4 regions of the Streptomyces dryopteridis genome follow, and region 3 is predicted to be linked to each of the others. Evidence: riboswitches for the same ligand, from Rfam matches in the RefSeq annotation. Region 3 holds a riboswitch; each other region holds the start of a gene.
What was found. A riboswitch is a leader RNA that binds a small molecule or an ion and turns the genes downstream of it on or off. The one in region 3 is predicted to bind cyclic di-AMP.
Positions count from the first base shown of each region.

Region 1: it holds a riboswitch for cyclic di-AMP, as region 3 does, so the genes downstream of both, ACN20G_RS00835 (transglycosylase SLT domain-containing protein) here and ACN20G_RS27770 (transglycosylase family protein) in region 3, are expected to answer to the same signal.
Region 2: it holds a riboswitch for cyclic di-AMP, as region 3 does, so the genes downstream of both, ACN20G_RS04490 (M23 family metallopeptidase) here and ACN20G_RS27770 (transglycosylase family protein) in region 3, are expected to answer to the same signal.
Region 4: it holds a riboswitch for cyclic di-AMP, as region 3 does, so the genes downstream of both, ACN20G_RS15750 (transglycosylase family protein) here and ACN20G_RS27770 (transglycosylase family protein) in region 3, are expected to answer to the same signal.

Region 1 is NZ_CP187113.1:187,610-193,039, forward strand. Features, by position in the region: gene ACN20G_RS00815 (dihydrodipicolinate synthase family protein) at 1-271, shown strand, start outside; gene ACN20G_RS00820 (hypothetical protein) at 586-750, shown strand; gene ACN20G_RS00825 (NUDIX domain-containing protein) at 919-1,437, shown strand; gene ACN20G_RS00830 (trypsin-like peptidase domain-containing protein) at 1,603-2,691, shown strand; cyclic di-AMP (ydaO/yuaA leader) riboswitch at 2,897-3,099, shown strand; gene ACN20G_RS00835 (transglycosylase SLT domain-containing protein) at 3,104-3,802, shown strand; gene ACN20G_RS00840 (DMT family transporter) at 3,856-4,770, opposite strand; gene ACN20G_RS00845 (phosphatase PAP2 family protein) at 4,767-5,430, opposite strand, start outside.
Region 2 is NZ_CP187113.1:1,132,463-1,137,892, reverse strand. Features, by position in the region: gene ACN20G_RS04500 (M16 family metallopeptidase) at 1-563, shown strand, start outside; gene ACN20G_RS04495 (M16 family metallopeptidase) at 587-1,954, shown strand; cyclic di-AMP (ydaO/yuaA leader) riboswitch at 2,492-2,649, shown strand; gene ACN20G_RS04490 (M23 family metallopeptidase) at 2,662-3,465, shown strand; gene ACN20G_RS04485 (GntR family transcriptional regulator) at 3,675-4,340, shown strand; gene ACN20G_RS04480 (HPr family phosphocarrier protein) at 4,566-4,847, opposite strand; gene ACN20G_RS04475 (GNAT family N-acetyltransferase) at 5,057-5,430, shown strand, end outside.
Region 3 is NZ_CP187114.1:307,342-312,771, reverse strand. Features, by position in the region: gene ACN20G_RS27790 (hypothetical protein) at 1-17, opposite strand, end outside; gene ACN20G_RS27785 (dihydrofolate reductase family protein) at 464-1,105, shown strand; gene ACN20G_RS27780 (MFS transporter) at 1,182-2,474, shown strand; gene ACN20G_RS27775 (metallophosphoesterase) at 2,611-3,405, shown strand; cyclic di-AMP (ydaO/yuaA leader) riboswitch at 3,627-3,802, shown strand; gene ACN20G_RS27770 (transglycosylase family protein) at 3,806-4,564, shown strand; gene ACN20G_RS27765 (Cmx/CmrA family chloramphenicol efflux MFS transporter) at 4,674-5,430, opposite strand, start outside.
Region 4 is NZ_CP187113.1:3,679,519-3,684,948, reverse strand. Features, by position in the region: gene ACN20G_RS15765 (DUF501 domain-containing protein) at 1-468, opposite strand, end outside; gene ACN20G_RS15760 (FtsB family cell division protein) at 522-1,019, opposite strand; gene eno (phosphopyruvate hydratase) at 1,210-2,496, opposite strand; gene ACN20G_RS15750 (transglycosylase family protein) at 3,212-3,817, opposite strand; cyclic di-AMP (ydaO/yuaA leader) riboswitch at 3,821-4,003, opposite strand; gene ACN20G_RS15745 (LysM peptidoglycan-binding domain-containing protein) at 4,275-5,430, opposite strand, start outside.

The DNA.
Region 1 (5,430 bases), on a different replicon from region 3:
GACGGCCCGTACCGGCGCGGGCACCCGGGAGACGGAACGGGCCCTGGCCCGGTGGGGGGCGACCCTGTTCGCGGAGCCGAACCCGGCGGTCCTCAAGGGGGTGCTGCACGCGCGCGGCCTGATCCCGACCCCCGATGTGCGACTGCCGCTGCTGCCGGCCGCGCCGGAGTCGGTGGCCTCGGCCCTGGCGGCGCTCGCCCGCGCGGAGACGGCGGGCGACACGACGGACGGGGTGACGGACGGGGCCACGGGGGACGCGCGGGCCGCGTGAGCTCGGACTCCCTCGGGGGCCGCGCGGCATGATCACGGGCCGGGCGGGCCGGATACCGGGGGTCGCGCGCGTCCGACCGGGCCCGCGCTCCCCCGCGCGAAAGGCGTCCCCGTGCCCCTCGATCCCCAGGCCCCACCACCGACCCCGTCCCTCACCCCGACCCGTGCGCACACCCCGGAGGAGCGGCGCCGGTACTACGGGGCGCATCCCGCGCCCTTGACCGTGGTTCACCGCGCTGGTGGTGGACGAGGCCGGCCGCGGTCACCGACCGGGAGGGGCCCGAGGAGGGCCTGGCCCACGAACTCAAGGAGGAGTTGGGGCTGTCGGTGCCGGTGGGGCGGTTGTTGGCCGTGGACTCGCGGGCTTCGGGCGAGTTGGGGCACTCGCTGGTGGCGCTGGTGTACCTGGTGGGTCCGTTGACCCCGGCCGAGGCGGCCTCGATCACCCACCCGGACGGGGAGGTGATCGAGGCCCGGTAGCCGGAGCCGGCGGCGGCGGAGGCGGAGTTGCCGCCTCGGCTCGCGCCCCGGTCGGCGGCGGGACCGGCGGCCTGGCACAACGGGACGGTCGCGCACCTGGTGGAGGGGGCGGCGCAGCCCTGATCGGCGGCGGGGGTGCCGGCGGCGGTGCGGGCGGAGCGGGAGGCCGTGCACGACCTGGACGCGGCCTCGCACCTGGCCGGGCGCCCGAAGTCGCTGACGGCCGCGACCCTGGTGTGCGCGGACGCGGCGGGCCGGGTGCTGCTCGTGCGCACCGCGTACGGGCGGCGGCGCCGGCAACTGCCCGGCGGCGGCGTGGACAGAGACACCGGGGAGACCCCGCGCGAGGCGGCCCGCCGGGAGGCGTGGGAGGAACTCGGGCCGGACCTCGCGCCGGGACGGCTGCTCGCGGTGGACCGGATCCGCCGGGAGCCCCGTCCGACGCGGGTGGGGTGGGTGTACGAGGGCCCGTTCGTGGACGCCGAGCTGACGGCCCGGATCCGACTGGCCCCGGTGGAGCTCGCGGCGTGGCGGATGGCGGGGCCCGAGGAGTGGGAGGCCCTGGTGCCGGCGCGGACGGCGGCCCGACTGCGGGAGGTGACGCGCGTGCTGCGGGAGGGCGGCGGACCCGTCGAACTGTGCGAGGGGCGCCGGGTCGAGGAGGGCGGGGCGGGCGCGGACGGGTGAAGGGGGCGGGGCCGATCGGGGTCCGACGCGCGGGGTGGGCTCGCCCGCCCGGGTGATCGCGGGGCCGAACAGGGTGCCGGGAGCGGACATCCCGGGCGAACGGGCCATCATCGACAGGGCCCGGCCGCCCCGCCAGAGACCGGCCGACGTACCAGGGAGGTCCCCATGCGCAGGCTCACCACGGCGCTCACGGCCGTCGGCGGCGCCCTGTTGGCGCTCGGAGCGGGCGTCCCGGACGCGCCGGCCGCCCGGCCGGACCGGGGCACGCGCGAGGTGAGCTGGACGGCGGGGGACGCGGCCCGGTACTGGACCCCCGAACGCATGGCCTCGGCGCGGGCCTGGGAACCGCCCCCGACCGCGCCGAACCCCGCCCGCCCCGCGCCCGACGCGGGCACCCCGGCCCCCGTCCCGCAGCACGGCGGGGAGACGGACGCGGACGGGGCCGAGGCGCGCGGGCCGGACGAGGTCACCTCCGAGGGCGGGTGGACCGTGCCCGCCGGGGCCGTGCGGGGCGGCGCCGCCCCCGAGCACCGGCCGGGCACCGGCCGTGATTTCGACGGGACGCCGACGGTGGGCCGGATGTACCTGGCCCGCGGTGACGGCTCGTACTTCTGCACCGCGAGCGTCGTCGACTCCCCCGCCGGGGACCTCGTGCTGACGGCCGCCCACTGCCTGGTGGGCAACGAGGCGCGCCGGATGGCCTTCGTGCCGCGCTCGACGAAGGCGACGCCGCGCCCGTACGGCATGTTCCCGGTACGCGTGGACGGCGCGGGCCGCTCGGTGGTGTACGCCGACGACCGGTACCGGGCCCGGGGTCCGGAGCGGGGGGCGCTGTGGGACGTGGCCTTCGTCCGGGTCGGCGCGGGCGCGGACGGACGCACCGTGCGGGCCACGGTGGGCGCCAACCGGCTGGTGACGAGCGGGGCGTGGGAGTTTCCGAAGGTGCGGCTGATCGGGCATCCGGCGAGCACGGCGCGCCCCCGGGTCTGCGAGAACCGGACCACGAAGTTCACCAGTACCGATCCCGGCAGCCCGGGCTCGTTCCTGCGGATCGACTGCACGGGCTTTCCCGGCGGGACGAGCGGGGGCCCCTTCCTGGTGGATTGGGACGAGCGCCGGGGCAGCGGGGACGTGGTGGGGCTGATCGGCGGGTGGAAGACGGGTGGTCCGACGGCGGACACCTCCTACAGTCCGCCCTTCGGCGCGGACGTCCGGCGCCTGTACGAGCGGGCCGGCGGCACCCCGAAGGGGTGAATTGTCCGATTGGGGAACAACGCCCGGAGTTATTCGTGACATGGGTCACGGGGAATTCCCGCACCGTGAAGATCGATTTCCCGACACCGCCCCGCGGGCAAGGAAACTGACGGGCGATCGACACGATGCGCGATGATCGAATTCCCACCTCCCGGGGAATTCGGCACTTGTCCGGATCTTTTTCCGCGACATACGGTCACGGCAATCCGAGGGAACGCCGAATCCTGCCGCCCTCGGGGAACCCATTCCCGGCACCACCCACGGCAGGAAGCGGGGGACCCAGGTCAGTACGCCGTACGCGGGAGCACGCGCCGCCGACGGCTCGGGGTGAAGTCGCGCGACCGCGCGGCCGGACGGTCTCTGGTCCGAACCCGACAGCTCACCTCGCAGGCGACGGAGAGGAAGCACCCCCATGCCGCAGCGAGGCAAGCACCGCCGTCCCCGCGTTCTCCCCCGTCTCGGCCGACGGGCCGGCCTGACCACGGGCCTCACCCTGGCCCTGGCCCTCCCCCTGCTCGGCGCGGGTGCGGGCACGGCCGCCGCCGCCGGCTCGACGAGCACCTACCGGGTGGCCGCCGGCGACACCCTCGGCGCGATAGCCGCCGCCCACGGGATCGCCGGCGGCCGACAGGGCCTGTACGCGGCCAACCGGGCCGTGATCGGCTCGGACCCCGACCTGATCCGCCCGGGCCTCGTGCTGACCCTGCCGGCCGAGGCCGCGGCGACACCGGCCGCCACGACGGCGGCGGATTCGCGGGCGAGTCGCTCCGCGGCCCGCGCGACCCTGTACCCGAACACCCTCGACGGCTGGATCCGCGAATCCCTCGCGATCATGGCGCAGCACGGCATTCCGGGGAGCTACGAGGGAATTCACCGCAATGTGCTGCGGGAATCCTCCGGAAATCCGCTGGCGATCAACAACTGGGATTCGAACGCGGTCGCCGGCACCCCGTCGAAGGGTCTGCTCCAGGTCATCGACCCCACCTTCCGCGCCTATCGGGTACCGGGCACCGCCGCCGACCCCTACGACCCGGTGGCGAACATCACGGCGGCCTGCAATTACGCGGCGGCCCGCTACGGCTCGATCGACAACGTCTTCGGCGCCTACTGACCCGCCCGCGAGCCCCCCGACCCCGAACCCCGGGCCGCCGGGCCGCCGGGCACTCAGGCCGGCGCCGCCCGTTCTCGGGGGGCGCCGGTCAGGGGGGTCGGGCGGGAGGTGCGGTCGGGGGCCGGGGGTGCGGTGGGGGTGTGGGTGAGGAGGACCACCCCGCGGGTGGCCAGGGCCGCGCCGGCGAGGGCCAGGGCGATGCCCAGCGGGCCGCCGCCGAGCCGTTCGCCGAGCAGGATCATGCCGATGGCGGCCGCCGCGAGGGGGTTGGCGAGGTTGACCATGGCCAAGGGCGCGCCGAGGCCGCCCTGGTAGGCGCGCTGCGCCAGCAGCAGGCCGCCGATCGCGAAGAGCAGGATCAGCAGGACGAAGCCGGCCACCCGCCACGGATTCGCCGTCCACGTGCCCCGGCCGATCGCCACGGCGACGGTCTGGGTGAGGGCCGAGCCCACCGCCGAGGCGAGGCCGGAGGCGGTGGCGTGGCGCAGGCCCGTGCCGGGGTCCCGGCGGGCCGCGAGCAGGCCGATCAGGACCACCCCCGCGCCGCCGACGGCGAACGCCTCGGTCACCGAGAGGGTCTCCTCCGGGGCCGGGCCCGAACTGGGCAGCAGCAGGAGGGCGAGGCCGGCGAGGGTCAGCAGGGTGCCGCGCCACTCGGTGCGCCGGACCCGTCGGCCCGCGATGCGGGCACCCAGCGGGACGGCCGCCACGAGGGTCAGCGCCCCCAGGGGCTGGACCAGCGTGAGCGGCCCGTAGCGCAGGGCCGCCGCGTGCAGGAGGGCGGCCAGCGTGTTCAGGCCCGCCGACCACCACCAGGCGCCGCCCGAGAGCAGGACGCGCAAGCGGCCGCGGGTCGGGCCGCCGGGCGGGGTGCGGCGGGCGAGGCGTTCCTGCTGGACGGCGGCGGTCGCGTAGGCGAGCGCGGAGAGCAGGCACAGCAGGAGGGCGAAGGCGGTGGCCGCGTTCACGCCGCGCTCCGTCCGCCCGCGGGTGCCGGACGCCGGAAGGGCTCCGGAGCCGACGCGGGTGCCGACGCCGGTGCCGGCGGCAGGGGCGTCGCCCGGCGCGCAAGGGGTGCGGGGCGGCGGGCCGGGGCCCACAGGGGCAGGGTGACGGCGCCCACCAGGGCCGCCGCGACCAGGGAGTCGAGCCAGTAGTGGTTCGCCGTGCCGACGATCACCAACAGGGTGAGGGCCGGGTGCAGGAGCCACAGCCACCGGGCCCGGGTGCGGCCCGCCGCGATCAGGAGCACGGCGATCAGCAGGGCCCAGCCGAAGTGCAGGGAGGGCATGGCCGCGTACTGGTTGGCCAGGTGATCGCTGTCGGGCGCGGCCCCGTAGACGGTGGGTCCGTACACCCGCCCGGTGTCGATCATGCCGGTCGCGGCGAGCCGGGGCGGGGCCAGGGGGAAGAGGAGGTGGACGGCCAGGCCCGCGCCGGTGAGGAGCGCGAGCATGGTGCGCGCCCGCCGGTACTGTCCGGGTCGGCGCAGCCACAGCCAGCCCAGGAACAGGGCCGCGGCGGGGAAGTGAACGGCCGCGTAGTAGGTGTTCGCGGCCTTGATCACGGGTTCGACCTGGACGAGGAGGTGCTGGATCACGGCCTCGTCGGGCAGGTGCAGGGCCTGT
Region 2 (5,430 bases), on a different replicon from region 3:
TGGCCGCCTACCGGCTCCCGCACGACGGCACCCGCGAGTGCGACGCGGCCGACGTGGCGCTGACCGTGCTCGGCGGCGGCGAGTCCTCCCGCCTGCACAACCGCCTGGTGCGCCGGGACCAGACCGCCGTGGCGGCCGGGTTCGGCATGCTGCGCCTGGCCGGCGCGCCCTCGCTGGGCTGGCTGGACGTGAAGACCTCCGGCGGCGTGGAGGTGCCGGCCATCGAGGCCGCCGTGGACGAGGAACTCGCGCGGTTCGCCGCCGAGGGCCCGACCGCCGAGGAGATGGAGCGCGCCCAGGCGCAGCTGGAGCGCGAGTGGCTGGACCGGCTGGGCACCGTGGCCGGCCGCGCCGACGAACTGTGCCGCTACGCGGTGCTCTTCGGCGACCCCCAGCTCGCCCTGACCGCCGTCTCCCGGGTGCTGGACATCACCGCCGAGGAGGTGCAGGCGGTGGCCGCGGCCCGACTGCGGCCCGACAACCGGGCGGTGCTCGTCTACGAGCCGCTGCCCGCGGACGCCGCCGAGGACGAGAACACCGAGAACGAAGGGGCGCAGCAGTGACCGCCGAGCCCGCACTGACCAGCATGACCTTCCACCCGCGTCCCACGGGCGGACAGCCCCGCCCCTGGGCCTTCCCGGCGCCCGAGCGCGGCACGCTGCCCAACGGGCTGACGGTGCTGCGCTGTCACCGCCCCGGCCAGCAGGTGGTCGCGGTGGAGATCCACGTCGAGGCTCCGCTGGACGCCGAACCGGCCGGGCTGGACGGCGTGGCCACGATCACGGCCCGCGCCCTGTCCGAGGGCACCGACAAGCGTTCGGCCGAGGACTTCGCGGCCGAACTCGAACGCTGCGGGGCCACCCTCGACGCGCACGCCGACCACGCGGGCCTGCGGGTCTCCCTGGAGGTCCCGGCCTCCCGGCTGGCCAAGGCCCTGGGCCTGGTCGCCGAGGCCCTGCGGGCCCCGGCCTTCGCCGACGCGGAGGTCTCCCGGCTGGTGCGCAACCGGCTCGACGAGATCCCGCACGAGCAGGCCAACCCGCAGCGCCGGGCCGCCAAGCAGCTCTCCTTCGAGCTGTTCCCCGCCGAGTCCCGCATGTCGCGGCCGCGGCAGGGCACGGAGGAGACCGTCGGACGGATCGACGCGGCGGCCGTGCGCGCCTTCCACGAGGCGCACGTGCGCCCGACCCACTCCACCGCCGTGGTGGTCGGCGACCTGACCGGCATCGACCTCGACGCGGTCCTCGCCGAGAGCCTCGGCGCGTGGACCGGCGGGCCGGCCGTGGCCCGCGAGGTGCCGCCGGTGACGGCGGACGACACCGGGCGCGTGGTGATCGTGGACCGGCCCGGCGCGGTCCAGACCCAGCTGCTGATCGGGCGGATCGGCCCGGACCGGCACGACCGGGTGTGGGCGGCGCAGGTGCTCGGCACCTACTGCCTGGGCGGGACCCTGACCTCCCGTCTGGACCGGGTGCTGCGCGAGGAGAAGGGCTACACCTACGGGGTGCGGTCCTTCGGCCAGGTGCTGCGTTCCACCGAGGACGGCCGGGGCGCGTCGATGCTGGCCATCAGCGGCTCCGTGGACACCCCGAACACCGGGCCGGCCCTGGCCGACCTGTGGCAGGTGCTGCGGACCCTCGCGGAGGGCGGACTGACCGACGCCGAGCGGGACGTGGCGGTGCAGAACCTGGTGGGCGTGGCCCCGCTGAAGTTCGAGACGGCGGCCTCGGTGGCCGGCACCCTCGCCGACCAGGTCGAGCAGCGGCTGCCGGACGACTTCCAGGCGCACCTGTACGCGCGGTTGGCCGAGACCGGCACGGTGGAGGCCACGGCGGCCGTGGTCGCCGCGTTCCCCGTGGACCGGCTGGTGACCGTGCTGGTGGGTGACGCCGCGCAGATCGAGGGACCGGTGCGGGAGCTCGGCATCGGCGAGGTCACGGTCGTCGCCAACTGATCCGACCCACCGTCGCCCGCGCGCCGGGGAAGGCCCCCTGAGGGGTCGTCCGGGGGCGCGGGCGGGTGTCGCGGGCCCGGACCCCCGGGAAGGGGGGCCGGGCCCGCGTGCGTTCGGCCGTGGCCCCCGCCGGGGGCCGGCGGGGGAGGAAGCGGGGTGATCCGGGTGTTCGGGACGCGGGCCGGGGTTCGGGCGGCGCGCGGGCCGAGGGCGGGTCGTGGGCGGGTCGAGGGGGGATCGTGGGGCGGGAGGGAAAGAGGGCCGAGGACCTCTTTTCATCGTTCCGCGGTCCCTTCCGTCCCCTTCTGACGGTCCGTGCGCCATCTCGTGCCGCGGCACGATCGGGACGGTCCGGGGTTGGCGGGTGACGGTCCGTTCGGCCGGCCCTTTTGGCCCCGGATGTCCCGAACTCTGCCGAGGTTACGGGTATGCCTTGTGTCGTGGGTCACAAATTGGGCCGTCTGTTTGGTGATTGCCCGAGCCGCCGCCTAGCGTCGGCCCTGCTGTTCGTTCGCTGTGAGCCGCACCCGCGGCACCGGACAGCAATCGCCGAGTCCCCGTCAGGCGCGAGCCTGGGGAGCCGGGGACCCATCAAGTCCCTGGGGTGAATCGGACCGCCTCGCCAGAGGGGGCCCGTAGGAGACCTTCCTGCTCCGAACCCGTCAGCTAACCCGGTAGGCGAGAAGGAAGGAAAGGACGCGCCACACATGGCCTTCGGCAGCACCACCCGCGCCCCCGGCAAGCACCGTGGATCCAGCCGGCTGAGCCGCAAGACCGCGGGCATCGCGGGTCTCGCCGCGCTCGCCACCACGGGTGTCGTGGGCACGCTGGCCGCGCCGGCGTTCGCCGCCGACAACAAGGACATCACCCCGCCGGTCGACGAGACCCTGGGCACCGTCGTGGCGCTGGACACCGTCTCCGCCGAGCTCGACGCGCAGGCCGACGGCCAGCGTCTGGCCGCCGAGCAGGAGGCCGCCAAGGCCAAGGCCGAGTCCGACGCCCGTGAGCGCGCCGCCGAGGCCAAGTCGAAGGCCGAGATCCAGGCCAAGGCCGAGCGCGAGGAGGCCGAGAAGGCCGCTCGCGAGGAGGAGCGCAAGCTCCTCAACTCCTTCGTGGCCCCCGTCGCCAACGCGCTGGTCACCACCCAGTACCGCGCCGGTGGCGCGATGTGGTCCTCCGGCAGCCACAGCGGCATCGACTTCCAGGCGTCCATGGGCACCTCCGTGCACGCGGTGGGCGCGGGCGTGATCGTCGAGGCCGGTGACGGCGGCGCGTACGGCAACAACATCGTCATCAAGCACAACGACGGCACCTACACCCAGTACGGCCACCTGTCGCAGATCCTGGTCTCCGTCGGCCAGCAGGTCACCCCGGGCCAGCAGATCGGCCTGTCGGGCTCCACCGGCAACTCCAGCGGCCCGCACCTGCACTTCGAGGCCCGGACCGGCCCGGCCTACGGCTCGGACATCGACCCGATCGCGTACCTGCGCGGCAAGAACGTCTCGCTCTGAGCCCACCCCGTCCTCCCGTGAAGGCCCCGGCACCCGCCGGGGCCTTCCGGCGTTCCGGGGCGTCGCGCGGGTGTGCGGGCGTTTCCGCGTGGCCCCTCGTGTTCCCGTGTGGTCCCGTGTGTTCGAGGGCCGGCGCATTTCGGCGTTCTCGGAATTCCGCTCGTGTTGTCATAGAGTCCTCGTGAGGACGTGACCGAGTGGAGGTCGAATTGCGAATTCCCGCGCACGCGGTCTGCACGGCAATCCGCGATGACATCGTCGTGGGCCGTTTCGAGCCGGGCTCCCGGCTCACCGAGGAGGTGCTGGCCCGCCGCTACGGGGTCTCCCGGGTGCCGGTCCGCGAGGCCCTGCGGACCCTGGAGTCCGAGGGCTTCGTCACCACCAGACGGCACGCGGGCGCCTGCGTGGCCGAGCCGGGCCCGCGGGAGGCCGCCGATCTGCTGGAGCTGCGGGTGCTCGTGGAGCCCCTGGCGGCGGCCCGGGCGGCCCGTCGGCGCACCGAGGGGCACCTGCGGGTGCTGCGCGGACTGGTGCGGTTGGGGCAGGAACGGGCCCGGGAGGGGCGTACGGAGGAGCTGAGGGCCCTGGGGGGCTGGTTCCACGAGACGCTGGCCCAGGCGGCCGACAGCCCCGGCCTGATCGATCTGCTGACCCAGCTGCGGGCGAAGATCGCGTGGATGTACGAGCCGCCGTCGAGCCAGCGCCCCGCGGACTCCTGGGCCGAGCACGGCGCCCTGGTGGACGCGCTGGCGCGCGGGGACGCCGAGCGGGCCCGGACCGTGGCCGCCGCGCACGCGACCCGCACGGCCGGCGAGCACCGGTTGCGCGTGAGGACTCCGCAACCTGCCGTCAACATGTCGCGCGGCGGGGCGTAACACCGATCGGGTAGAAATGAATTCAGGCGGGGATTCCCCCGGCGCGGATTCCGGATGCGGTGTCGATTCGTGTTCCTTCGGTGATTCAGGTCCACCGGGATTTCTTTTCGGCACCCTTTTCGGGGGCCCGTGCCGACTCGTCTGCGGGTGACGAAAAAAGGACCGGCCCGGTCCGCCGACCGAAGTCGGTGGACCGGGCCGGTCCCGAGTCGAACCCGAGGGGGATCAGACGGTCTCGGGGAGCTCTTCGAGGCCCTCGGCGACCAGCTTGGCCAGACGGTCGAGCGCGGCGTCCGCACCCTCGGCGTCCGACGCGAGCACGATCTCCTCGCCGCCCTTGGCGCCCAGGCCCAGGACCGCCAGCATGGAGCCGGCGTTGACCGGGTCGCCGCCGGCCTTGGCGATGGTCATCGGGACGCCGGAAGCCGTCGCCGCACGGACGAAGATCGAGGCGGGACGAGCGTGCAGGCCCTCGGCCCAGCCGACGTTGACGCGGCGCTCTGCCATGGTGATGCCCTTCAGGTTCTTACGGTTGTCTAGACCAGTCTCTCACGGCACTCGGAATGGTCGGTCCGACCTTCGACCCCAATCCGCGGCCGTTCGGCCTTCCCCAGCTTGCCCGGGTTTGGACCAGCTTGCAGCATCCGCCGCGCGGAGGACAAACGAGCACCCCGACCGGGGGACGCCCCGCCCCCGCCACGCTTAGGGTGAGCTCCATGACGACCGCGTCGGATCCCGCGTACCCGGCCCACTGGGAGGCGGACGTCGTGCTGCGCGACGGCGGCACCGCCCGGATCAGGCCCATCACCCCCGACGACGCCGGCCGGCTGGTGGACTTCTACGAGCAGGTCTCCGACGAGTCGAAGTACTACCGCTTCTTCGCGCCCTACCCCCGGCTGTCCGACCGCGACGTGCACCGCTTCACCCACCACGACTACGTGGACCGCGTGGGCCTGGCCGCGACCGTCGGCGGCGAGTTCATCGCCACCGTCCGCTTCGACCGGATCGGCCCCGACGGCCGCTCCGCCTCCGGCCCCTCCGCCGAGGCCGAGGTCGCCTTCCTCGTCCAGGACGCCCACCAGGGCCGGGG
Region 3 (5,430 bases):
TGGACGGCGAAGCTCACGCCACCCGCCCGTGCCCGCGTGCGCGCCGGAGCGCGAGGAACGAGAGGAAGGGGACAGGCCCGATCGTCGCGCCGTCGAGCGCGGGGCACACGGGGGAGTCGTTCACGGCGCCCATCGTAGGCAGCCGGGCATCGGGGACCACGCGTCGCCCCCGATCGGACCGGGCCGTGCGCGGGAGGGGGCCGACACGCCGACGAACGGCCCCGTGCGCGGAGCGACGGGCACCGGTCCGCGTCACGATGACCACGGCGGCCCCCGCCCGCCCGGCCGCCGACCCCCGTCCCGCCCCCGTCCCTCCCGGCGCCCCGCGTCCGGCGCCCCGCGAGGCACCGGCGGCGACGGGATCGGCCCGCACCGATGAGTTCCTCCGCGTCCGGGAGTCACCCCTACAACGACAGACGTACAGACGACCACAGACCGACCCACTCTTCTCCGGGAGCACACCATGGGCCTCATCGACCTCGAACTGTTCGCGACCCTCGACCTCGTCGGCCAGGCCCCCGGCGGCCCCGACGAGGACCCCGACGGCTTCCCTTACGGCGGCTGGCAGGCCCCCCTGTTCGACGAGGTCTCCCACGCCCAGATCCTCGCCGCCTACGAGGGCACGGACGCCCTCCTCCTCGGCCGCCGCACCTACGACATCTTCGCCGCGTACTGGCCGCACCAGAAGAGCGACGGCGAGGACGGGACGATCGCCGAGCTGTTCAACCGCGTCCCCAAGTACGTGGCCTCCCGGGGCACCCCCGATCTGTCCTGGGCGGGCAGCACGCACCTGGGCCCCGACCTGCCGCGCGCGGTCCGCGAGGTCCGGGAGCGGCACGAGAACGTCAAGGTGGTCGGCAGCCTGGACCTCGTGCGCACCCTGTTGCGCGAGCGGCTGTACGACCGGATCGACCTGTGGCTGCACCCGATCGTCCTCGGCGTCGGCAAGAAGGTCTTCGACACGGGCACCGTCCCCGCCAACCTGAACCTCCTCTCGCCCCCGGCCGCCGGCCCGAACGGCACCGTGTTCCTGCGCTACGGACTCGCCGACGGCATCCCGGGCACGGGCGACATGAGCGCCCCCGAACGCGGTCTCAGCTCCTGACCCACCCGCGTCGCCGCCGTCCCGTCCTGTGGATCACTCCTTGTGCCCGCCGCCGGACGGGGGTTGGCTGACGGGCATGGAACCACACGAGAAGATCGAGAAGGGCGCGACGGCCTGGCCCGGCGTCGCGGCGATCGCGGGGGCCACCTTCACCGTCGTCACCTCCGAACTCCTGCCCGTCGGCCTGCTCACGCCGATGGGCCGGGCCCTGGACACCTCACCGGGCACCGCCGGCCTCGCCCTCACCGCCACCGGCGTGGTCGCCGCCGTCACCGCCGTGCCCGTCACCGCCCTCTTCGGACGCACCGACCGGCGGGTGGTGCTGGCCCTGCTCACCGCCCTGGTCGGGGCCGGCAACCTGGTCGCCGGCCTCGCCCCGGGCGTCGGCGTGCTCATGATCGGACGGGTGCTCGTGGGCCTGGGCATGGGCGGGGTCTGGGCCGTCGCGGCCTCCGGACTCGCCGGCCGCCTGGTGCCCGCGCCCCGCGTCGCCGCCGCGAACTCCGTGATCTTCGGCGGGGTCGCGGTGGCCTCGGTGCTGGGGGTCCCGAGTGCCACCTACCTCGCGGAGGCGTTCGGCTGGCGGGCCCCGTTCCTGGCCGCGGGGGCGCTGGCCCTGCTGGTCGCGGGCGCGCTCCTCGTGCTGCTGCCGGCGCTGCCGGCGGCCAACGGGGTGCGGGCGGCCGCGATGGGACCGGTGGTGCGCGACCCCCGGATACGGATCCGGCTGCTGGCCATCGCCCTCCTGGTCACCGGCCATTTCGCCGCCTACACCTACGTCCGCCCCGCCCTGGAGGAGATCGCGGGAGCGTCGGCGGCCGCGGTCGGGGCCCTGCTGTTGCTCTACGGCCTGGCCGGGGTCACCGGCAACTTCCTCTCCGGGACGGTGGGGGCCCGCTCCCCGCGTCGCACCCTCGCGGTCATCGGCGTGGTCATCGCCGCCGGCGTCGCGCTGCTGCCGTGGCTCGGCGGCACCCCGCTGTCCGCCGGGATCCTGATCGGAGTCTGGGGACTGGCCTACGGCGGGGTGTCCGTCACCACCCAGAACTGGATGGCCGAAGCGGGCCGGGACGCCGACCGGGAGACCGTCTCGGCGGTGTACGTGGGCGTGTTCAACGCGGCGATCGCCGCCGGCGCCCTCATCGGCGGCCTGATCGCGGACGCCACCGGTCTGGGCGCGGTGCTCCTCATGGGCGCGGCCCTCGCCCTCGCGGCCGCCGCCGGCGGACTGCCGAGGACGGCCGGCCGGGCCCCGGAACAGGGGACGCGAACGGTGGCCCGGGGCGGCGCGGAGGAGGACGGGGAACCGGCACCGGCCGCGCGCGGCGCGGAGGAGGAGACGAGCGGGCCCGGGTCCGCGTCCGCGTGACCCGCGGTCAGGGGGCGGGGCTTGAAAGCCGGGCACGGACGGACGATGATCGACAAGTCGACCGAACCCGCCGGTCACCCGGCGCCGGGCACGGTGCCGGACGGGTGTCCGGCACCCATCCGTGAGAGGCCCGTTCGTGCCCGTCGTCATCGCCCACCTCAGCGACATCCACCTCGACGGGAGCCCCGCGGCCCTCGCCCGGACCCGCGCCGTCATGGAGTACCTGGAGGGCCTGAGCGTCGACCTCGACGCGGTGCTGGTCTCCGGGGACCTCGCCGACCACGGGACCCCGGCCGAATACGGGCAGGCGCGGGCCGCCCTGACCTCGCGACACCCCGTGGTCGCCCTGCCCGGCAACCACGACGAGCGGCGCGCCCTGCGCGTGCACCTGCGGGCGGAGGCGGCCTCCCTCGCCCCCGTGGACCAGGTCCTGCGCGGGAACGGGTTCGTGCTGGTGGCCCTGGACTCCTCCGTGCCCGGCGCCCACCACGGGCTCCTGGCCCCGGGCAGCCTGGAGTTGCTGGACCGCACCCTGAGCGGGACATCTCGGGACATACCGGTGCTCGTCGCCTTTCACCACCCGCCCGTGCCCCTGCACACCCCGTACGTGGACGGGATCCGGCTCACCGAGGTCGAGGGTCTCGCCGAGGTCGCCGACCGTCACCCGCACCTGCTGGCCTTCCTCGTGGGGCACGCGCACACGGCCGCCGCCACCACCTTCGCCGGTCGCCCCGTACTGGTCGCGCCCGGGGTGGCGAGCACGATCCGCCTGCCCTGGGAGCCGGCCCGCGACCCCGACCACCACCTGCACGAGCACCTGCCGCCGGCCGTCGCCTTCCACGTCGTCGACGAGGACGGCCGACTCACCACGCACTTCCGCCCCGTGCCCCTCCCGCCGCCCGGGCCCGGTTCCGCCACCGGGCGCGAATGAGACATGTGTCTCGTCGGACTCGCGGGTGTCGGACCCGGCGCAACTCGACGCCCACCGCCCTGACCTGCGGTGACGTCAGGTCAGGGCGGTCAAGTGGGTACACGCTGAGGCCCCGTGCGCCGTTTGGGGCCCCGGGCCCGCTCCGCATACGTTCAGAGCCGCTCGCCACCGCGGGCCCCTCCGACCGGTTCGCCGAGTCCTGCCGACGGACGGAGGGAATCGTCGCGCAAGCGCCGAAGGCAGGAGCGGGGGACCCACAGGTCTTTCGCCGGTCGACCGACCCGGGTGCTTCACCGGACGGGCGACCGGCTCGGGGTGAAGTCGCGTCACGACGCGACCGGGCAACTCATCCGCCCGAGCCCGACAGCTCACCTCGCAGGCGTCGGTGAGGAGAAGTTCCATGCTGATCTCCGGCAAGGGCAAGCACCGCAAGATGTCCAAGGCCACCCGGGTCGTCGCCCTCGCGGGCGTCGCCGGTGTCGCCGTCGCCGCGCCGCTCATGACGGCCGGCACGGCGAGCGCCGCCACGAACTCCGAGTGGGACGCGGTCGCGCAGTGCGAGTCCGGCGGCAACTGGTCCATCAACACCGGCAACGGTTTCTACGGCGGCCTCCAGTTCACGCCGTCCACCTGGGCCGCGTTCGGCGGTACCGCCTACGCCTCCAACGCCCACCTGGCGTCGAAGTCCCAGCAGATAGCGATCGCCGAGAAGGTCCTCAAGGGCCAGGGCAAGGGCGCTTGGCCGCACTGCGGCGTCGGCCTGTCGAGCGCCTCCAGCGGCGGCTCCGGCTCCTCCGGCTCGGGCTCCGGCGGTTCCTCGGAGGGCTCCGGCTCCTCCGAGAAGTCGACCTCCTCGAAGAAGAAGTCCGAGTCCTCGGGCGAGTCCCGTTCCTCCCGCTCGGCGAAGAAGTCCGAGTCGGAGGCCGAGGCCCCGACCACCCGCCCGCAGCGCTCCGCCGCCGAGGACACCCCGGCGCCCACCACCACCAAGCGCTCGGACTCCTCCGACACCTACACGGTGAAGGAGGGCGACACGCTGAACACCATCGCCGTGGCCCACGGGGTCAAGGGCGGCTGGCAGAGCCTCTTCGAGGAGAACAAGGACGTCGTCAAGGACGCCGACCTCATCTTCCCCGGCCAGAAACTGAACCTCGGCTGACGGCCCCCGGGTGTCCCGGTCCCCCGCGGACCGGGACACCCGCCCGCGTGTGCCCCGGACCGGTCCCGACCGTTCCGGGGCACACGCGTACCCCGGAGCCGTCGGCGCGTCAGCGGACGGACTCGCCTCCGCGACCGGCCGCGATCACCCCGCGCGCGGGCAACGCGACGAGCAGCGCGACCGTGACGAGGAATCCGCTCATCCAGAGCGGGCCGAGGTTCCCGGCCGCGCCGCCGAGGGTCGTCGCGGCGAGCAGGGGGCCGAGGGCGGCGCCGGCGTTGAGCGCGGCGGTCGCGTAGGCGCCGGCCATGGTGGGTGCGGCCGTCGCCTCGTGGAGAACCCGCGTGATCAGCGTGCCGCCCAGCGCGAACGACAGCGCCCCCTGGACGAACACGAGGGCGAGCAGCGCCAGCGGCTCGTGGGCCAGGCCGGCCAGGGCCGGCCAGCCGACGAGCGACAGGGGGCCGCAGACCGCGATGACCGTACCCGGGTGTCGGTCGGAGAGCCGGCCGGCGAGGGTCACCCCGGCGAAGGAACCGATGCCGAAGAGCACCAGGGCGACGGAGATCCACAACTCGTCCAGTCCGGCGGTCTCGGTCACGACGGGCGCGAGGAAGGTGAGGCCGGCGAAGGTCGCCGCGTTCACCACGGCGCCGAGCACCATGACCAGGAGCAGCCGGGGCCGCCGGAGCTGCGCGAGTTCCGATCCCAGGCCCGGCCGCTCGGCGGCGCCCTCCCGCACACCCCGTGCCGGGAAGCCCCTGACGATGCCGAAGGCCGCGGGCAGGCACAGTGCGGCGACGGCCCAGAAGACGGCCCGCCAGCCGAGCACCGAGCCGAGCACCGCCCCGCCCGGGACACCCACG
Region 4 (5,430 bases), on a different replicon from region 3:
CGCGAGGGCCTCGTCGCCGAAGGGGTTCACGCCGGGGCCGGCGGCCAGCGAGTGCCCGACGAGCACGTGCAGGCACTTGACGCGGTCCGGCATGCCGCCGGCGCTCGGGAAGCCCTGGAGCACCTCGATCGCGTCGCGGCGGGTGATGTAGTCCTCGTGCGCGGCGCGGTACGCGGCGGCCAGCTCGGGGTCCTCCGCGAGCCGGGCCTGCATCCGCTTCATGACCCCGTTGGCCTCCAGGGTGCCGATGGCACCGGCGGCGCGCGGGCAGGTCAGGTAGTAGAGGGTGGGGAAGGGGGTGCCGTCGGGGAGGCGGGGGGCCGTCTCGACCACGTCGGGCTGTCCGCAGGGGCAGCGGTGCGCGATGGCGCGCAGTCCGCGCGGCGGGCGGCCGAGCTGCTGCTCGAACGCGTCGATGTCCGCCTCGGTCGGCTCGGTGCGGGCGGTCTGGGGCGGGGGCGTCTGCATTCCTGGGGAAGTCTTTTCTTGTGTGGTGGTCGTCGTTCGGTGGCCCGGGCTGTTCAGTCCTCGGGGCGGTCGGCCTTGTCCACGCCGTCCCAGACGTTCGAGTACCAGGGCCGGTCGGCCGGGTCCTGGCGGGCGCGCTGCTCCTCTTCGGCCGCGGCCTCCGGGTCGATCAGGGTGTAGCCGATCTCTCCGGGGCGCACGTAGTTGAGGCGGGCGCGCGCCTGCCGTTCCGCGTACGCCGGGTCCTGCCAGCGGGCCTTCTCGTCGCGCAGGCGTTCGAGTTCGGTGCGGTCGCGGAGGGCCGCTTCCCGCAGTTCGCCGATCTCGGAGCGCTGTGCCACGTACTGCCGCATCGGGTACGCGAGGGCGACGACCAGGGTACAGAGGACGAGGATCAGCAGGGCCGCGCGGCCGGTGAGCCGGCTGCGGCGGACCTGGCGCCTGGTCTGGGAGCGGTACACGTGCGCGACGGTGCGCTCGCCGAGCTGTTTGAGCCTGGTCGTGGTGGAGGGTCCGGCGGACCGGTCCCGGGTTCCGGGCTTCCCTGCCATGTCCTCGCCTCCCCGAGAGCCGCCGCCGCGTGGTCCGCGCCGTCCGGCGCGCGCCGGGGTCCCGGACGCGCGACGTCCCCGCACACGGTACGGGACCGAGTGCGGGGACGTACGGAGGCTGTCACCGCGCGCGGGTGATCAGGTGATCACTCGGGGGGCGCGGGGAGCGGCCGGCGGGGTGACGGGGAGGTCAGCCCTTGAAGCGCGGGAACGCGCCGCGACCGGCGTAGACGGCGGCGTCGTCGAGGATCTCCTCGATGCGCAGCAGCTGGTTGTACTTGGCGACGCGCTCGGAGCGGGCCGGGGCGCCGGTCTTGATCTGGCCGCAGTTGGTGGCGACGGCGAGGTCGGCGATGGTGACGTCCTCGGTCTCGCCGGAGCGGTGCGACATCATGCACTTGAAGCCGTTGCGCTGGGCCATCTCGACGGCGTCCAGGGTCTCGGTCAGGGAACCGATCTGGTTGACCTTGACGAGCAGGGCGTTCGCGGAGCCCTCCTCGATGCCGCGGGCCAGGCGCTCCGGGTTGGTGACGAAGAGGTCGTCGCCGACGAGCTGCACCTTGGCGCCGAGCTTGTCGGTGATGACCTTCCAGCCGGCCCAGTCGTCCTCGAACAGCGGGTCCTCGATGGAGACCAGCGGGTAGGCGTCGACGAGCTCCGAGTAGTACTCGGTCATCTCGGCGGCCGAGCGGGACTGGCCCTCGAACTCGTACTTGCCGTCCTTGTAGAACTCGGAGGCGGCGACGTCGAGCGCGAGCGCGACCTGGGTGCCGGGGGTGTAGCCGGCCTCCTTGATCGCTTCGAGGATCAGGTCCAGGGCGGCGCGGTTGGAGTCGAGGTTCGGCGCGAAGCCGCCCTCGTCGCCGAGACCGGTGGACAGGCCCTTGCGCTTCAGGACGGCCTTGAGGGTGTGGTAGACCTCGGTGCCCCAGCGCAGCGCCTCGGAGAAGGACTCCGCGCCGATCGGGGCGATCATGAACTCCTGGATGTCGACGTTGGAGTCGGCGTGCGACCCACCGTTGAGGATGTTCATCATCGGAACGGGCAGCAGGTGCGCGTTCGGGCCGCCGAGGTAGCGGAACAGCGGGAGGTCGCTGGCCTCGGAGGCGGCGTGGGCGACGGCGAGGGACACGCCGAGGATGGCGTTGGCGCCGAGGGAGCCCTTGTTGTCCGTGGCGTCCAGGTCCAGCATGGCCTGGTCGATCAGGCGCTGCTCGGTGGCGTCGTAGCCGACGAGCTCCGGGCCGATCTGCTCGATGACGGCGAGGACGGCCTTCTCGACACCCTTGCCGAGGTAGCGGTTCTGGTCGCCGTCACGAAGCTCGATGGCCTCGAAGGCACCGGTGGAGGCGCCGGACGGGACGGCGGCACGGCCGGTGCTGCCATCGTCGAGGCCCACCTCGACCTCGACCGTGGGGTTGCCTCGGGAGTCCAGGATTTCCCGGGCTACGACGACGTCGATGGAGGGCACGAGCATCTCCTTCTGGGGATGTGACGCTGGTGGGGTGTGCGGTGGCGTTCCAGGCCGTGGGATGGCCTTGCCGCTCTAGAGCCTAACCGCCCTCCGGGGTTCCGCCGGCCGAGCGCCCGACCCCTGGGACGAAAAAGTGCCCGAATACCCCTCTTCCGTGACATAGGGCTCTTGATGCACAGGCATGCGGCCTGCGCGAACGTCAGGTCCGCGACGGGTGCGGGGCGGCCCCGGCGGTGGGGCGGAAGGGGCTTGTGGGGGTGCGGAGTTCAGGGGTGCGCGGGGGTGTCGCCCGTGGTCACGGGGGGTGCGCCGGGGGGTGCGGGAGCGGCGCGCGGCGGGTGGGCCGCGGGTTTTTCGGGGCGGGCCGGAAGTCCGGGCCCTCGGTCCCGGTCGGGGCGGCGGCGAACGGGCGAACGCGGGGCCGGCGCGGGACGGCGGCGGGCGGGGCACGGGGTGTCGCGGGGGTGTCGTCCGGGCGTGGCGGCGGGGTCGGGAAGAGTTCGCCGAGTGTTGGGACGGGGCCGGTCGGGACGGGCCCGGGCGGGGTACGCCGCGAGCCCGGTCGGCGGGGCCGGGCCGCGCGTCCTCGCCGGATGGGGCGGGATGCGGGGCCGGGGTCGCGGGACCGGGCTCGTGGGTGTGTGCGCGTGGGTGGCGGGGCGCCGGTGACGGGTCGACGGGGGCGGTCGACGGGTCGGGGCGCCCGTGCGCGTCGCCCTTAGGCGAGCTTGAGCACCTGGCCGACGTGGATCACGTTCGGGTTCTTCAGCACGTTCTTGTTGAGCTGGTACAGCTTCTGCCAGCCGCCGGCCACCTTGTTCGCCTTGGCGATGCTCGCCAGGGTGTCGCCGGACTTGACCTTGTAGGTCTTGCCGGTGGTGGGCGTGGTGGGCTTGCTCGGGTTGGGCTTGCTCGGCGTGGTGGTGCCGCCGCCGCTGCCGCCGTTGTAGGGGGTGTTGGACAGGCCCTTGCCGCAGTGCGGCCAGGCGCCCTTGCCCTGGCCCTTGAGGACCTTCTCGGCGATGGTTATCTGCTGGGCCTTGGTGGCCTTGTGGGCGTAGGACGCGTACGCGCCGCCGCCGTACGCCTTCCAGGTGGAGGCCGAGAACTGCAGGCCGCCGTAGTAGCCGTTGCCCGTGTTGATGGACCAGTTGCCACCGGACTCGCACTGGGCGACGCGGTCCCATTCGGCGCCGGTCGCGGCGTTCGCGGTACCGGCGGCCATGAGCGGCGCGGCGACGGCGACACCGGCGACACCGGCGAGGGTGACGACGCGGGTGGCCTTGGAGGCGCGGCGGTGCTTGCCCTTGCCCGTAAGCAGCATGGAGGTTCTCCTCACCGACGCCTGCGAGGTGAGCTGTCGGGTTCGGGCGGATGAGTTGCCCGGTCGCGTCGGCGTCTGACTTCCGACGCGGCTTCACCCCTAGCCGGCCGACGGCCCCCTGAGGGTGCGTGTCGGCACGGCGAAAACCTGTGGGTCCCCCGCTCCTGCCTTCGGCGCTTTCGCGACGATTCCCTCCGCCCGCCGGCAGGACTCGGCGATGCGGTCGAAGGGGCTCGCGGTGGCGAGCGAGTCAGAAGGTAGGCAGGTCCGGCCCGGATGTTCAACAGAGGAACGATCCGGGAATACCGGGGCACTCCACCCCACCCGCGCGGCGTTTGCGCAGGTGGGGCGGCACTTTCACACAGTCCACGGACAGGAAAGGTCAGTTGGCCGAAAGAGACGCAAGTCTCATTCGCGCAAGACCGGCATTACGGGACTTCCCGGGCCTGAACCCCCGTCAGCGAAGGCCGAGTTCCAGGTTCTGTCCCGGCTTGATGAGGTCCGCGTCCTCGCCGATGACCTGCTTGTTCTCCTCGTACAGCCCGTTCCAGCCGGCCTTGCCGCCCTGCGCGCGGGCGATCTCGGAGAGGGTGTCGCCCTCCTTGACCGTGTAGGTCTTCGCCGACGGGGCGTCAGTGCCGGTGGAGGCCGGGGTTCCGGACTCCACGGCGGCCGGGCCGCGGTGCTTGCCGCCGCCGGACGGGGTCTCGGCGACGGCGCCGGGGGTGCCCTGCGGGCTCGGGCTCCCGCTCGCGTCGGGCGAGGAGGTCCCGGGGGTGGTGGGCGCAACCGTGCCGGGGGTGCCCGGCGTGGTGGGGGTGGGGCTCACGGGAAGCGTGGGGTCGCCCGGGTTGGTGGGGTCGGTGGGCGCGACGGTGCCCGGGGTCCCCGGAGTGGTCGGGGTCGTGGGGGTGCCCGTGGTGGGGTCGGTGGGCGCGGTGGGGTCCGTGGTGCCGGGGGTTCCGGGGGTGCCCGGGGTGGTCGGCGTCGTCGGCGTCGTCGGCGTGACGGGCTTCACGGGCTCGGGCACGACCGGGACAGGCAGCGCGGGCACGGCCGGGTCCAGCGGGCTGAGCGGCACTCCCGGCAGGATCGCGCCGTCGCCGGAGTCGAAGGGGGCGGGGGTCTCGTCGAGCGGCGGGAGGTACGAGGAGCGCGAGTCGTGCGGCGCGACGCCCAGGGCCGGCACCGGGGCCTCGTGCTCCGCGCCGCCGCCCTGCGGGACGGAGGTCCCGGGCCCGTGACCGGAACCGGAACCCTGCCCGCCGGAGGACCCGGTCGTCAGGTCCACGCCCGCCGCGCAGGCGCCGAAGGAGTCCTGGCCGCGGGCCGCGAGGAGCTTCTCGGCGACGGCCTGCTGCTGCTGACGGCTGGCCAGGTCGGGGGTGGGCGCGTACTCCTGGCCGCCGCCCGCCTTCCACTCCTCCGCGGTCAGGCCGAGGCCGCCGCCCTGGGTCGCGCTCCACGTGCCGCCGCTCTCGCACTCGGCGACCTTGTCCCAGGCGGAGCCGGTCGCCGCGCCGGCGGAACCGGAGGCGAGCAGCGGCAGCGCGAGGGCCGAGCCGGCCACGCCGGCGGTGACGACTATCGCGGGGACCTGACGGGGACGACGG